4 regions of the Janthinobacterium sp. GMG2 genome follow, and region 3 is predicted to be linked to each of the others. Evidence: predicted binding sites of a transcription regulator. Region 3 holds the regulator's gene; each other region holds the start of a gene.
The links. Region 3 encodes LexA, which represses DNA repair genes until DNA is damaged. Its sites were predicted from a motif close to ACTGTATNNNNATACAGT; they were not measured.

Region 1 (3,437 bases), on a different contig from region 3:
TTTCGCGCACCAGGTAGTCGGCGCTGTCGATGAAGTCATTGAAGGTGTTTTTCTTCTTCATCAGCATGCCGTCTTCATGCCACGCTTCGCCCATGTCCGTGCCGCCGCGGATATGCGCCTGCGCATAGATGACGCCGCGTTCCAGCAGGCTGATGCGGCTGATGGCAAAACTGGCTTCCGTCGAGATGCCATACGAGCCATACGAGTACAGCAGCAGCGGCGCGGAACCGTCGAGCTTGACGCCTTTCTTGTAGACGACCCACAGCGGTACTTGCACGCCATCGCGCGCTGTCACCCACAGGCGCTGCGTTGTGTAGCGGCTGCCATCAAAGCCGCCGACGATTTCCTGCTGCTTGAGCACCGTGCGCTTGCCGTCTTGCATGCTCACGTCGATGACGGTAGGCGGCGTGATGGGCGACTGGTAGGACATGCGAAATTGTGTGGCGGAAAACTCCGGCGTACCGGCCGCCGTGGCCAGGTAGACGGGGTCGTCGAACTGCACCGTCTTCCAGTTATGCCGCGCGAAATCATGGATGCGGGCGCGGTTCAGGGCGCGGGCTTTTTCCATCACCACCAGATAGCCCTGGAAGACGTCGATGGACTGGATCACGGCGTCCTTGTTGTGCGGCACGACGCTCTTCCAGTTCTTCGGCTGCGGGGCGGTCACCGGCGCGCTGACGACGCGGAAATTCTTCGCTTCTTTGTTGGTCAGAATAAACAGCTGTCCGTCGCGGTGTTCGATGCCGTAGCGGTGGCCTTTTTCGCGTTTCAGCACGGACTGGAAACTGCCTTCCGGCTTGCTCGTTGGCAGCAGCAGCACTTCGCTCGTATCCGTGCTGCGCGCAGTGAGCACGAAATAACGATGGTCGCGGGTGCGGCTCACGCCGATGGCGAACTGTTCCACTGGCTCGTGGTAGACCTGCTGCAAGGTGCCGCCCAGGGGCAGGCGGAACAAGCGGTCCGCGCGCTTAGTGGTGGCGTCTTCCTGCGTCAGCATCAGGGTGGCATTGTCCGCCGCCCACGCCAGCGAGGTCACGCGCGGCATGGTGTCGTCCAGCAGCTTGCCCGTCTTCAAATCCTTGACATGCAATTCGTACTGGCGGAAACCCGTCGTGTCGGTGGTGTAGGCCAGCAGTTGTTCATTCGGGCTGATGCTGAATGCGCGCACGGCAAAGAATTTGTGGCCTTCGGCCAATTGGTTCTGGTCCAGCAGGATTTCCTCAGTCGCCTGCGCATCGTAGGCGCCGTTCTTGCCGACAGGACGGCGGCAGTGAATCGGGTATTGCTTGCCCGCTTCCGTGCGGGTGTAATAGTAGAAATTGCCCTGGCGCGCAGGCACGGACAGGTCTACTTCCTGCATGCGTCCCTTCACTTCCGCAGTCACCTTGTCGGCCAGCGGCTGGATCGGGGCCGTGACGGCGGCCGTGTAGGCGTTTTCCGCATTCAGGTAGTCGATCACGGCAGGATCGGTTTTCTTTTGCAGCCAGCGGTAGTCGTCCGTGACGACCGTGCCGTGGCGCGTTTCCTGCCAGGCGGTCTTGGCGGCAACGGGCGCCGACATGGTGGCGACGGTGGCGGCATCGGCGGCCAGCGCGGATGGCGCCAGTGAGGACAGCAGCAGGGCCGGCAGGATGGATAACCAGGCGGACCGGCGGCGCGCAGCGTGATGGGCGATAGACAAGGCGACTCCTTTGAATAGTTGTGTCAGGATTGTAATCTTGCTATTGAGAAAAGCAACCGCCTTGCGCGTGCGTTTCAACTTGCATCCATGGGCATTTCCAGCGATACTGTATATAACTACAGTATCCCGCCGCGAGGTGTCCTTGACCACATCTGCCTCCCCCCTTCCCGAGCCACCCGCAGCCCGCCGCTGGATAGCGCATCTGGACATGGACGCCTTCTTTGCCTCCGTGGAACTGTTGAAATATCCGGAATTGCGCGGCGAAGCCGTCGTCATCGGCGGCGGGCGCTTGCAGCAGCCCGTGCTGCAGCAAGACGGCACGCGGCAGTTTGCGCGCATGCGCGACTACGTGGGGCGCGGCGTCGTCACCACATCGACCTATGCGGCGCGCGTGTTCGGCGTGTTTTCCGCCATGGGCATCATGAAGGCGGCCAAGCTGGCGCCCGACAGCATCTTGTTGCCGGCCGATTTCGAGGCTTACCGCGACTATTCGGCGCGCTTCAAGCAGGCCGTGGCCCAGTTGTGCCCCATCATCCAAAACGTGGGCATCGATGAAATCTATGTCGACCTGACCGAATACGGCGAGCAGGCGCCGGCCATGGCGGCGCGCCTGAAGGCGGCCGTGTTCGAAGCCACGGGCCTGTCGTGCTCGATCGGCCTGGCACCCAACAAATTGCTGGCGAAAATCTGTTCCGACCTGGAAAAACCGGACGGCCTGACCATCCTGAACCCGGAGGATATTGAAACGCGCGTGTGGCCCTTGCCGGCGAAAAAGATCAACGGCATCGGTCCGAAAGCCACGGCCAAGCTGGAAGCGCTGGGCATTGTCACCATTGGCGAGCTGGCCCGGGCCGACATGGCCATGCTGCGCACGCAGTTCGGCGACCTGTACACGGGCTGGCTGCGCCAGGCGGCGCTGGGCATCGATGACCGGCCCGTGCAGACGAGCCGGGAAACCAAGTCCGTCAGCCGCGAAACGACGTTCGAGCGCGACTTGCAGGTGGTGCGCGACCGCGCCACCCTGTCGGAAAAACTGGAAAGCCTGTGTACGCGCGTGGCGGGCGACTTGGATAAACAGTCGCTGGCGGGGCGCACGGTGGGCATCAAGCTGCGCTTCGAGGATTTCAGCACCGTCACGCGCGACATCACCTTGCCCAGCGCCACGGCGGACGCCGCCGCCATCCTGCGCGCCAGCCGCGATTGCTTGCGGCGCGTGCCATTTGACAAGAAAATCCGCCTGCTGGGCGTGCGCATCTCGACCTTGTCGGACCCGGCCATCGTGACGCGGCAGGCACCGGCCCAGGCGGAGCTGTTTCCCGCCCTGTAGCGGCATTCCCCACGCAGCAACAACACCGCGCCAGTCCGCGCTTTTGACGGCATTCCCGTGTCGAAAGTGTAGAATGGCGTTCCCCTGGCACTACTGAAACAAACGGAAGACAAAAACTATGTGGTTCAAGAATCTTCAGATTTACCGCCTGCCCGCACCGTGGGCTTACACGCCAGAACAACTGGAAGAGGCGCTGTCCTCGAACAAATTTACGCCGGCGACCAGCATGGATCTGATGCGCCAGGGCTGGGATACGCCACGCCCGAACGGCGGCCTGGTCCACGTGGTCAACAAACAGATGCTGATCTTGCTGGGCACGGAAAAGAAACTGCTGCCAGCGACCGTCATCAATCAGGTGGCCAAGGCCCGCGCCGCCGAGATGGAAGAAGCGCAAGGCTTTGCGCCTGGTAAAAAGGCCATGAAGGAATT
Region 2 (3,437 bases), 130 kb from region 3:
CTGCTGTCGCATGCGCCGCTCACGCTGGTGCCGGGCGAACTGCTGGACGACGAGACGAAGAACCGCATGGCGAAGCTGCTGTTTGCCACCAGCTACCTCGAATACTGCTCGTTCGGCAATAAATTGAATCTGCAATTCGTCGAATTGCAGCGGCGGCAAAACATCGACCCGTATCTGGCGCACATCCACGGCCTGCATGACGAGGACGGGCGTTTCATCGGCTTTTTCACGGCCGCGACGATGGACGAGTTCCAGGCCTGCGGCGCCGTCTCCTATTACCGCGACGACATGAAGGCGCTCGACGATGCGTATGACGCCTTCGTGCTCGCGCATGCGCGTGCCGACGACTGTTTCGTCAGCAGCCTGGCCATCGACGAGAAATACCGGGGCCAGGGTTTATTCAGGCAGATGTTCCATGAAATCCGCGACCTGGCCAGCCGCAAGGGCTGCGCGCGCATCACCCTGACGGTGTGGGAAAAGAGCGAAGCGCTGCAAGTATATCTGCACAAGGGTTTTCGCAGCGTGGGCACGTTCGACTATGCCTACAGCCTGTTCTATGACCGGCTGCATTTCCTCGTGTATGACGGAAACTGAGGAGGAAATTGAGGAAGCAGGGGGCGGCCGGCAGCCGCCCCGTGAGTAGCGTTACAAAGCGAGGAAGGCCAAGGCCGCCACGGCCGTCGGCAGCAGGGCGCCGGCCAGCAGGCCGACGGCGCCGATCGATTCATCCTTGAAGCCGCGGCGCAGCAGGGCCACGCCGGCCGGGTTCGGCGCATTGGCGATGACGGTCAGGCCACCACCGGCCACGGCGCCGGCCATCAGCATGTATTTCGCTTCATCCGTCATGCCGACGATCAGCGAACCGAGGTAAGTGAGGGCCGCATTGTCGGTAATGGCCGTCAAGCCCAGGGCGCCGAAGAACAGGGCCAGCGGCTTCAGGCTTGAAACGATGGGTTGCAGCCACCATTGCTGCATGCCGCCCAGTACCACCAGGCCGCCCAGGAAGAAGCCGACCAGCAAGCCTTCCTTGAGGATCAGCGGGCTTTGATAGCGTTCGTACGCCTGCACGAAGCCGAGGAAGAACAGGAACAGGCCGATGAACAGCACGGGATGGTGCGCCAGGGTCACCACGCCGGCCAGCACGATCATGTGCACGAGGCTGACGGCCAGCGGCACTTTTGGCGCTTCCACCTCGCCGGCCTTCGGCTTGATGTCGGAAGTGTTGCTGTGCAGGTATTTGCGCAGCAGAATGCTCACGCCCGTGGCGTTGACGAGCACGGCGATGGCGGCCTTCCAGCCGAAATGGCTGGCCATGTAGGCGCTATCCCAGTTCCACGTGGTGGCCACCATCAGCACGGGCGGCGCCGCGTACGAGGTCAGGGTACCACCGATGGAAACGTTGACGAAGAGCACGCCCAGCGCGCCGTATTTCAGCCATTCAGGGATGCCCGGGCGGAAGATTTGCGGCGCCAGCATCAGCGCGGCCAGGGTCATGGCGGCCGGTTCCGTGATCAATGAGCCCGTCAGGGGCACGAGCGCGAGGCCCAGCCAGACGAGGCCCAGTTCCGTGCGCAGCGGCATCACGCGCGCCACGCTTTTCAACAGGCGCTGCACGGCGTCGAGCACAGGGCGCGAGGCGGCCACGACCATGACGACAAAGACGAACAGGGGCTCCGTGTAATGGCGCGACTCGGCATACTCGATGGCCGCATCGCTGCCCGAGACAAAGGCCATGATGAGGATCAGGATAAAGGCCCAGAAGCCGAACACGACTTCCACTTCGCCCAGCAAGTGCAGCAAGCCCGCATGGCGGGGATGGCGCCGCGACAAGGTTTCAAACGACTTGGCGGCAAAGGTGTGGATGAGCGCAAGGCCGAAGACGATGGCGCTGATGATTTGGATGGTGGTCAAATGCGTTTCCTTATGGACGGAGGAAGCCGGCTGGTACGTTGCCAACCGGTAAGGAGAGTGCTTATGGTACAGCAATCGATGCCGAAAACGGGGTTTTTCGGACATGGCGGAGCGGCCCCGGCGGTAGCGGCAGTCAGATAAACCTTGCCAAAAGTGGAGCTGGATAGTACTGTATATGCATACAGTATTCATCTATCTATCCAATGATGCAACATTCTCAATTGATGGCCTCGCCGGAAGCCTTGCACCCGTCCTTGTGGCGTGCATCGCAGCTGGGGCAGGGCGCCACGCGCTGCCTGGACACGGGCTTTGCCGCCCTGTCCGCGCAGCTGCCCGGCGGCGGCTGGCCCAGCGGCAGCCTGATCGATCTGCTGGTGCAGCAGCCGGGCAGCGGCGAATTGCGGCTGCTGGCCCCCGCGCTGGCGCAACTGCCGGGCTTGCCCATCGTGCTGTTGCAGCCGCCCCATCCGCCGCAGGCACTGGCCCTGGCCGCGCAGGGACTGGCGCCGTCGCAACTGCTGTGGCTCAAAAGCGCCGGCAGCAAGGATGCCTTGTGGGCGGCGGAAAATATCTTGCGCAGTGGTACCTGCGGCGCCTTGCTGTTCTGGCAGCCGCACGTGCGCGCCGACAGCCTGCGCCGCCTGCACCTGGCCGCGCAAAGCGGCAACACCCTGTTCTGCATGCTGCGCCCGCTGCACGGCGCGCAAGATGCGTCGCCGGCGCCGCTGCGCCTGTCCGTGCGCCCGGCCGCCGGCGGCATCGAGATCGGCTTCATCAAGCGCCGGGGACCGCAGCGCGACGCGCCCCTGTTCCTGCCCCTGCAACCTCCCTCATTATTGCGACGCCATGCGACTCTGGATCGGCCTGTGCCTGCCCCGGCTCCCGCTCGAAGTGTTTTGCCCGCGCTGGTCGGCTGACAGCCTCGGCGTGGTGCTGGAGCAGGAGCAAGTGATGGCCGTGTCGCCGCTGGCGCGGGCGGCTGGCATCAAGCCGGGCATGCGCCGCGCCGGTGCGCTGATGCTGGCGCCGCAGGCGCGCCTGCACGAGCGCTCGCCTGAACTGGAAGCGCAAGCCTTGCAAGCGGTGGCGCTGGCGCTGCTGCAATATTCACCGCTGGTGGCGCAAGGCGAGGAAGCGACCCTGCTGGTCGATGCGGGCGCCAGCTTGCGCCTGTTCGGCGGCGTGCGCGCCCTGTGTCGGCACATCGAGGCCAGCTTGCGCGCGCTCGGCTACACGGCCCAGTTGTCGTGCGCACCCACGGCGCGCGGCGCCTGGCTGCTGGCGCGCGCCGCTATGCGCCGGCGCCGCGTGCTGGGCATGGAGAGCCTCACCCGCCGCCTCGACGGCCTGCCGTGCGCCTTGCTGCCGCCCGCGCGCCCCTACCTCGACTGGTTCGAGGGCATCGGCTGCCGCACCCTGGGGCAGCTGCGCCACTTGCCGCGGCCCGGCTTGCAGCGCCGTTGCGGCGGGGCCTTGCTCGATATGCTCGACGATGCGCATGGCCACAGCACGGAATTGTTCGTGTG
Region 3 (3,437 bases):
CGTGGTGCAATCGTTGCTGCGCGCGGGTGACCATGTCGTCTCGTCGGCCTTTTTGTTTGGCAACACCAACAGCTTGTGGCAAACGGTGACGGGGCAGGGCATCGGCGTGTCGTTCGTCGACGCCACCGAGGTGGCCAATGTGGCCGCGGCCATTACGCCGGCCACGCGCATCGTGTTTGTGGAAACCATCGCCAATCCGCGCACGCAAATCGCCGACCTGAAGAAAATCGGCGACCTGTGCCGCGAAAAGGGCATCTTGTACATCGTCGACAACACGATGACGACGCCATATCTGTTCCGCCCGAAAGCCGTGGGCGCGGGCCTGGTGGTCAATGCCTTGACGAAATCCATCGGCGGCCACGGCAATGCCCTGGGCGGCAGCTTGACGGACACGGGCGTGTTCGACTGGACGCAGTATCCGAACATTTTCGAGAACTACAAGAAGGCGGCGCCCGCGCAGTGGGGCATCGCGCAAATCCGTGCCAAGGCTTTGCGCGACTTCGGCGCCTCGCTGGGGCCGGAAGCTGCGCATCATATCGCCGTCGGCGCGGAAACCATGGCCTTGCGCATGGATCGCACCTGCTCGAACGCTTTGGCGCTGGCCACCATGCTGCAGGCGGATCCAAGAGTGGCGGCCGTGCATTATCCTGGCCTGGCGTCGCACCCGCAGCATGCGCTGGCCACCGACTTGTTCCGCAGCTATGGCTCGTTGTTCAGCTTTGAGCTGAAAGATGGCATCGACTGCTTCGATTTCCTCAATCGTCTCAATCTTGCCATTCCCGCCAGCAACCTCGGCGACACGCGCACCCTGGTCATTCCCGTCGCCCACACGATTTTCTACGAGATGGGTGCCGAGCGCCGCGCCAGCATGGGCATCGCCGAATCGCTGATCCGCGTGTCCGTCGGTATCGAGGATGAAGCAGACTTATTGGAAGATTTCAGCAGCGCACTGGACGCATAAGCAGCCGCGCACCATGTAAAAAGGGCCGCGATAGTCATGCTGTCGCGGCCCTTTTTTTACGTGCGGCAGTTTAATGCCAGCTGCGCATCAGTCCGACGGCGAGGCCTTCCAACGCAAACTCGTCTTCGGGCGACACGGTGATCACCTTGAAGTCCGGATTTTCCGGCAGCAGTTCGATGACGGAGCCCGTCTTCTTGTAGCGCTTGACGGTGACTTCGTCGCCGATGCGGGCGACGACGATCTGGCCATTCTTGGCGCTGTCGACCTTTTTCACGGCCAGCAAGTCGCCATCCATGATGCCGGCGTCGCGCATGGACCAGCCGCGCACCTTCAGCAGGAAGTCGGGTTTGGCCGAGAACAGGGCCGGGTCGACGTTGTAGCTCGCTTCCAGGTTTTCCTGGGCCAGGATGGGCGAGCCTGCCGCCACCCGGCCGATCAGGGGCAGCGACATCAGCAGGGCTGCCGGCACTTTCGACGGCGGCGCTTCGGCGGCCGCACCGATCAGGCGGATGCCGCGCGAGGTGCCGGGCGAAATCTCGATCGCGCCCTTGCGGGCCAGGGCCTGCAAATGCTCTTCGGCCGCATTGGCCGATTTGAAACCCAGTTCATTGGCGATTTCGGCACGGGTGGGAGGAAAGCCCGTGTTTTCAATCGCGTCCTTGATCAGGTTCAGGATTTGTTCTTGTCGTGCTGTCAGCTTGATCATGAGCGGTGGGTGCATACTAAAATGCTGTCTATATGAACAGTCTGTATTTTTGTACAGTATCGCCCACTATGCAAGGGGATTTCCGTGTTTTGGGCGAATTTCGCAAGAAATACTTGTCCGCGGCCGGAAAGCACGGCGGCGCACGGGCTTTTCAGGCGCTTGTGGAAGGAATGATTGAAACGTTTGCAAAAGACGGTTATAATCTTCGGCTGACCTTCCCACACCCGTCTTGACGCCGGGGTGGGCGATTATCAATCCGACCTGAAGGAGTTTGCATGCGTCATTATGAAATAGTCTTTATCGTCCATCCGGACCAAAGCGAGCAAGTGCCCGCGATGATCGAACGCTACAAAGCCAGCGTAACCACCCGCGGCGGTTCGGTTCACCGCGTGGAAGATTGGGGCCGCCGTCAAATGGCTTACTCGATCCAAAAGCTGCCTAAAGCACACTACATCTGCCTGAACATCGAATGCGACAACGAGACCCTGGTCGAGTTGGAAACAGCATTCAAATTCAATGATGCCGTGTTGCGTCACCTGACCGTTAAAATGAAGAAAGCTGAAACAGCTCCTTCGCCGATGATGAAATCGGTACAACGCGAAGACGCGGCCAAAAGCCACCGCACCGAAGCACCAGCAGCCGCTCCAGCCGCAGCAGCAGCTTAATTCTTGACCAGGATCGTGCGCTGAACCAGCTACAAGTAACCGCCATCATTGCCGAGCGCGAAATATTGCGCTATACCCCGGCAGGGCTGCCGATTGTGAATGCAGTATTGCAACACAGTTCGCAGCAGATGGAAGCAGGGATTGCCCGTTTGACCGAGTTTGATGTTGCCGCGCTAGCCGCTGGCGAAATCTCAGGCAGGTTCAGTCAGGCAAACTTGGGCGGGGTGTATCAGTTCACGGGTTTCCTGGCCAGGAAGAGCCGCAACAGCAAGAGTTTGGTGTTTCACATCATTGATTTTAGTGCAGTCAATTCTGACTAGCGCATTTTAGATACAGGAGCCTGACATGGCATTCGGTAAAAAGTTCGACAAAAATAAGCTCAAGCTTAAAGAAAAACGCAAACAGCAAAACCCGTTGTTCAAACGCAAGAAGTTCTGCCGCTTCACCGCAGCTCACGTTGAGCAAGTCGACTACAAAGACGTTGACACGCTGAAAGACTTCGTCCAAGAAAACGGCAAGATCATGCCAGCACGCCTGACCGGTACCAAAGCGCACTACCAGCGCCAAGTTGACACCGCAATCAAGCGCGCTCGCTTCCTCGCGCTGCTGCCATACACCGATCTGCACCACGCTTAATCGGTCAGATATTCCTGGAGAAGAACTATGCAAATCATTCTGTTAGAAAAAGTTGTTAACGTCGGTAACCTCGGCGAAGTCGTCAAAGTCAAAGACGGTTACGCACGTAACTTCCTGATCCCGCAACGCCTGGCACGTCGTGCTACGGCAACCGCTGTGGCTGAATTCGAAGTCAAGCGCGCCGAACTGGAAAAAGCTGCTGCCGCCAAACTGGCCGCATCGCAAGCCCAGGGCGAAAAACTGAGCGGCCTGACCGTTCAAGTTGCTCAAAAAGCTGGTGTTGATGGCCGTCTGTTCGGTTCCGTCACCAACTTCGACATCGCTGAAGCGCTGACCAAGCAAGGTTTTGCTGTTGAAAAAGCACAAATCCGCATGCCTACCGGCCCGCTGAAGATCGTTGGCGAGCACAATGTTTCGGTTGCTCTGCACACCGACGTGGTCGTGGAAGTTGTTATCGCTGTCGTTCCAG
Region 4 (3,437 bases), 990 kb from region 3:
AATTTCGGCCACATAGCCGGCATTCCAGTTGCTCATCTCGATCCTGTCACGGTCAGTGGTGCTGCGCGCATCGCACAGCGTTCGAGCGCCAGAATACCTTATCGCGCGGCGTCGCCATACTGGAAACAGACGGCGTTTGAAAGCGCAGTTCATGGGGCACGACGGAGGCCGGCCGGCGCGCCATGGCCAGCCTCATTCCTCGTCAGGATCCAGCCCCTTCAAGGCCGCTTGCACGGCGCGCTGGGAAAAGCCGCGCTGCATCAGGAAGCGCATCTGCTTGTTGCGCTGCTCGGCATCCTGCGCTACTTCACCAAACTTGCGGCGCCACACTTCGCAGGCGCGCGCAACTTCCCCTTCGGCCAGGCCCGCCTTGAGTTCCTGCAGCGCCTCGCCGCCGATGCCATGGCTTTGCAACTCCGCCATGATGCGGCTATTGCCGAAGCGGGCCGAGCGGCGGTGGATCAGCGACTCGGAAAAGCGCTCCTGCGACAGCCAATTGGCTTGCTCCAGGCTGTCGAGCAAGGCTTCCACGTCATCGCCCTCCTGCGCATGGCGCTGCAGCTTGCGCCGCAATTCCATGCGGCTGTGTTCACGCATCGACAAAAAGCGTAGCGCCCTGCCCTTCAGGCTTAGTTGTACTGCGGCCATACACCCACCTTGTCTTTCATTCCACAATCACATCACCCAAACACAATCGCCGCCCGGCGCAACAGCGCGGGACGGCGATCATGGTCCTACCTTGCGGCAAGCCATGCGTAGGTCGGATCAGGGCCCTTGGACCGTAATCCGACAACATTGTTGACGTCTGTGGTGTTGTCGGATTACGCGCGGCTTTGCCGCGCTAATCCGACCTACTCTGGCTTGGCTTCCGCAGCCTTGGCAGCCTTGTCGGCGGCTTTATCCGCTTTTTCCGGCTTTTCAGCAGCCAGCGGCGGCAGTTCGCGCACGCCCAGCGAAGCGCGGACCTTGTTTTCGATTTCGCGGGCCAGCGCCGGACGCTCCTGCAGGAAGGCGCGGGCGTTGTCCTTGCCCTGGCCGATACGTTCGCCGTTGTAGCTGTACCACGAACCGGATTTTTCCACGATCTTGGCATCCGAGCCCAGGTCCAGGATTTCGCCTTCGCGCGAAGTGCCTGCGCCGTACAGGATGTCGAAGTGCGCTTCCTTGAACGGTGGCGCGATCTTGTTCTTGACGACCTTGACCTTGGTTTCGTTGCCGATCACTTCATCGCCGGACTTGATCGAGCCGGTGCGACGGATATCCAGGCGCACGGAGGCGTAGAATTTCAGCGCATTGCCGCCCGTGGTTGTTTCCGGGCTACCGAACATCACGCCGATCTTCATGCGGATCTGGTTGATGAAGATGACCAGGGTATTGGTGCGGTTGATGGAACCGGTCAGCTTGCGCAGGGCTTGCGACATCAGGCGCGCTTGCAGGCCTGGCAGGGAATCGCCCATGTCGCCTTCGATCTCGGCGCGTGGCGTCAGTGCGGCCACGGAGTCGATGACGACGAGGTCGACGCTGCCCGAACGCACGAGGGCGTCGCAGATTTCCAGCGCCTGCTCACCCGTGTCCGGTTGCGAGATCAGCAATTCGTGCAGGTTCACGCCCAGCTTTTGCGCGTAGCCGACGTCGAGCGCGTGCTCGGCATCGATAAAGGCGCACGTGCCGCCCAGTTTTTGCATTTCGGCGATGGTTTGCAGGGTCAAGGTGGTTTTACCCGACGATTCCGGACCGTAGATTTCCACCACGCGGCCGCGCGGCAAGCCGCCCACGCCCAGCGCGATATCGAGGCCGAGCGAACCGGTCGACACGACTTGCACTTCTTCGATCGGTGCGCTGGCATCCATGCGCATGACCGAACCTTTGCCAAACTGCTTCTCGATCTGCGCCAGTGCGGCGGCGAGCGCCTTGGCTTTTTCCGATGCGGGTACTACAGCTTTTTTATCGTCCATATGTTCTTTCAGCCGTTCTACAGTTGCGGATTCACGTGACGCATCTACGTGAACCGTGCAGCCTGCGATAGCGCCAGTGGGTTAAATTCTTTACACAGACAGTACTGTATAAAAAAACAGTGATCAATGCAAGCGGAACGTGGATTTGTTTTGAAACAGATCAATACAACCGCGGATTTTCATAAAAATTCGCCACCTTGCGGAAAATGAAACACAATACAAGCTTCTACCGCCGCAAAGCATAGGAAGTGCACCATGCGTATTTTACTTGCCGAAGATGACAGCGTGCTGGCCGATGGCCTGACCCGCTCGCTGCGCCAGTCCGGTTATGCGATCGACTACGTCAAGACGGGTCAAGAGGCCGATACGGCCCTGTCCACCCAGGAATTCGACTTGCTGATCCTCGACCTGGGCCTGCCCAAAATGTCCGGCCTGGAAGTGCTGCGCCGCCTGCGCGCGCGCGCTTCGCTGCTGCCGGTGCTGATCCTGACGGCCGCCGATTCCATCGAACAACGCGTCAATGGCCTCGACCTCGGTGCCGATGATTATATGGCCAAGCCGTTCGCCTTGTCGGAACTGGAGGCAAGAGTGCGCGCCCTGACGCGCCGCGGCGCTGGCGGCGGCGCCACCATCATCAAGCACGGCCCCCTCAGCTACGACCAGGTGGGGCGCAGCGCCTACATCAACGACCAGATGCTCGACCTGTCGGCGCGCGAACTGGGCTTGCTGGAAATCCTGCTGGGCCGCACCGGCCGCCTCGTCTCGAAAGAGCAGCTGGTCGACCACCTGTGCGAATGGGGCGAGGAAGTGTCGAACAACGCCATCGAAGTGTATGTGCACCGCCTGCGCAAGAAGATCGAAGTGGGCGGCGTGCGCATCGCCACCGTGCGCGGCCTCGGCTATTGCCTGGAAAAATACTCGGAAGCGGCGCGCCTGAACGCTGAAGCGGGCGAGTCGGCAAGCGGACCCGCCAGCAAGTGAAGGCGCGCGAGGCGCCAGCGGACGAGCCGGATGATGACGACTGGTTCGAGCCGCCCACCACGGAGCAGGACGACACCATCGAGCATTCGCTGTTCGGCGAAATCCTCGACTGGATGCTGGCGCCCCTGCTGCTGCTGTGGCCGATGAGCATCGCCATCACCTATCTGGTGGCCAAGGGCATCGCCAATCAGCCGTTCGACCATGCGCTGGAAGACAGCGTGACCGTGCTCACGCAGCAAGTCAAGCAGGCCGATGGCGCCATGTTGCGCCGCGCGCCGGACAAGAACAGCAGCAATAATAATGGCCGCGACTTGCTGCGCGGCGACGATGTCGACACCCTGTATTACCTGGTGGTGGGTCCGCGCGGCGAATACCTGGCCGGCGACCGCGATTTGCCGCCGCCGCAGGATCCCGACAAATACCGCAGCGGCATGGTGCTGTTTCGCAACGACACCATCCACGGCACGCCCGTGCGCGTGGCGTTCAGCTATCTCGACATTC

Region 1: the regulator LexA is predicted to act here: its motif matches at 1,787-1,804, upstream of dinB (DNA polymerase IV).
Region 2: the regulator LexA is predicted to act here: its motif matches at 2,080-2,097, upstream of imuA (translesion DNA synthesis-associated protein ImuA).
Region 4: the regulator LexA is predicted to act here: its motif matches at 2,059-2,076, upstream of recA (recombinase RecA).

What each region holds. Positions count from the first base shown of each region.
Region 1 covers NZ_JAXAWA010000010.1:108,390-111,826, reverse strand. Annotated here, with positions in the region: gene SKZ59_RS27290 (S9 family peptidase) at 1-1,681, opposite strand, end outside; gene dinB (DNA polymerase IV) at 1,824-3,008, shown strand; gene SKZ59_RS27280 (recombination-associated protein RdgC) at 3,127-3,437, shown strand, end outside.
Region 2 covers NZ_JAXAWA010000001.1:1,103,716-1,107,152, forward strand. Annotated here, with positions in the region: gene SKZ59_RS04960 (GNAT family N-acetyltransferase) at 1-594, shown strand, start outside; gene SKZ59_RS04965 (putative Na+/H+ antiporter) at 646-1,911, opposite strand; gene imuA (translesion DNA synthesis-associated protein ImuA) at 2,118-2,828, shown strand; gene SKZ59_RS04975 (DNA polymerase Y family protein) at 2,758-3,437, shown strand, end outside.
Region 3 covers NZ_JAXAWA010000001.1:1,238,645-1,242,081, forward strand. Annotated here, with positions in the region: gene SKZ59_RS05545 (cystathionine gamma-synthase family protein) at 1-961, shown strand, start outside; gene lexA (transcriptional repressor LexA) at 1,032-1,667, opposite strand; gene rpsF (30S ribosomal protein S6) at 1,943-2,332, shown strand; gene priB (primosomal replication protein N) at 2,353-2,652, shown strand; gene rpsR (30S ribosomal protein S18) at 2,678-2,968, shown strand; gene rplI (50S ribosomal protein L9) at 2,996-3,437, shown strand, end outside.
Region 4 covers NZ_JAXAWA010000001.1:252,210-255,646, reverse strand. Annotated here, with positions in the region: gene SKZ59_RS01130 (class I SAM-dependent methyltransferase) at 1-36, opposite strand, end outside; gene recX (recombination regulator RecX) at 193-648, opposite strand; gene recA (recombinase RecA) at 852-1,955, opposite strand; gene SKZ59_RS01115 (response regulator transcription factor) at 2,211-2,936, shown strand; gene SKZ59_RS01110 (sensor histidine kinase) at 2,933-3,437, shown strand, end outside.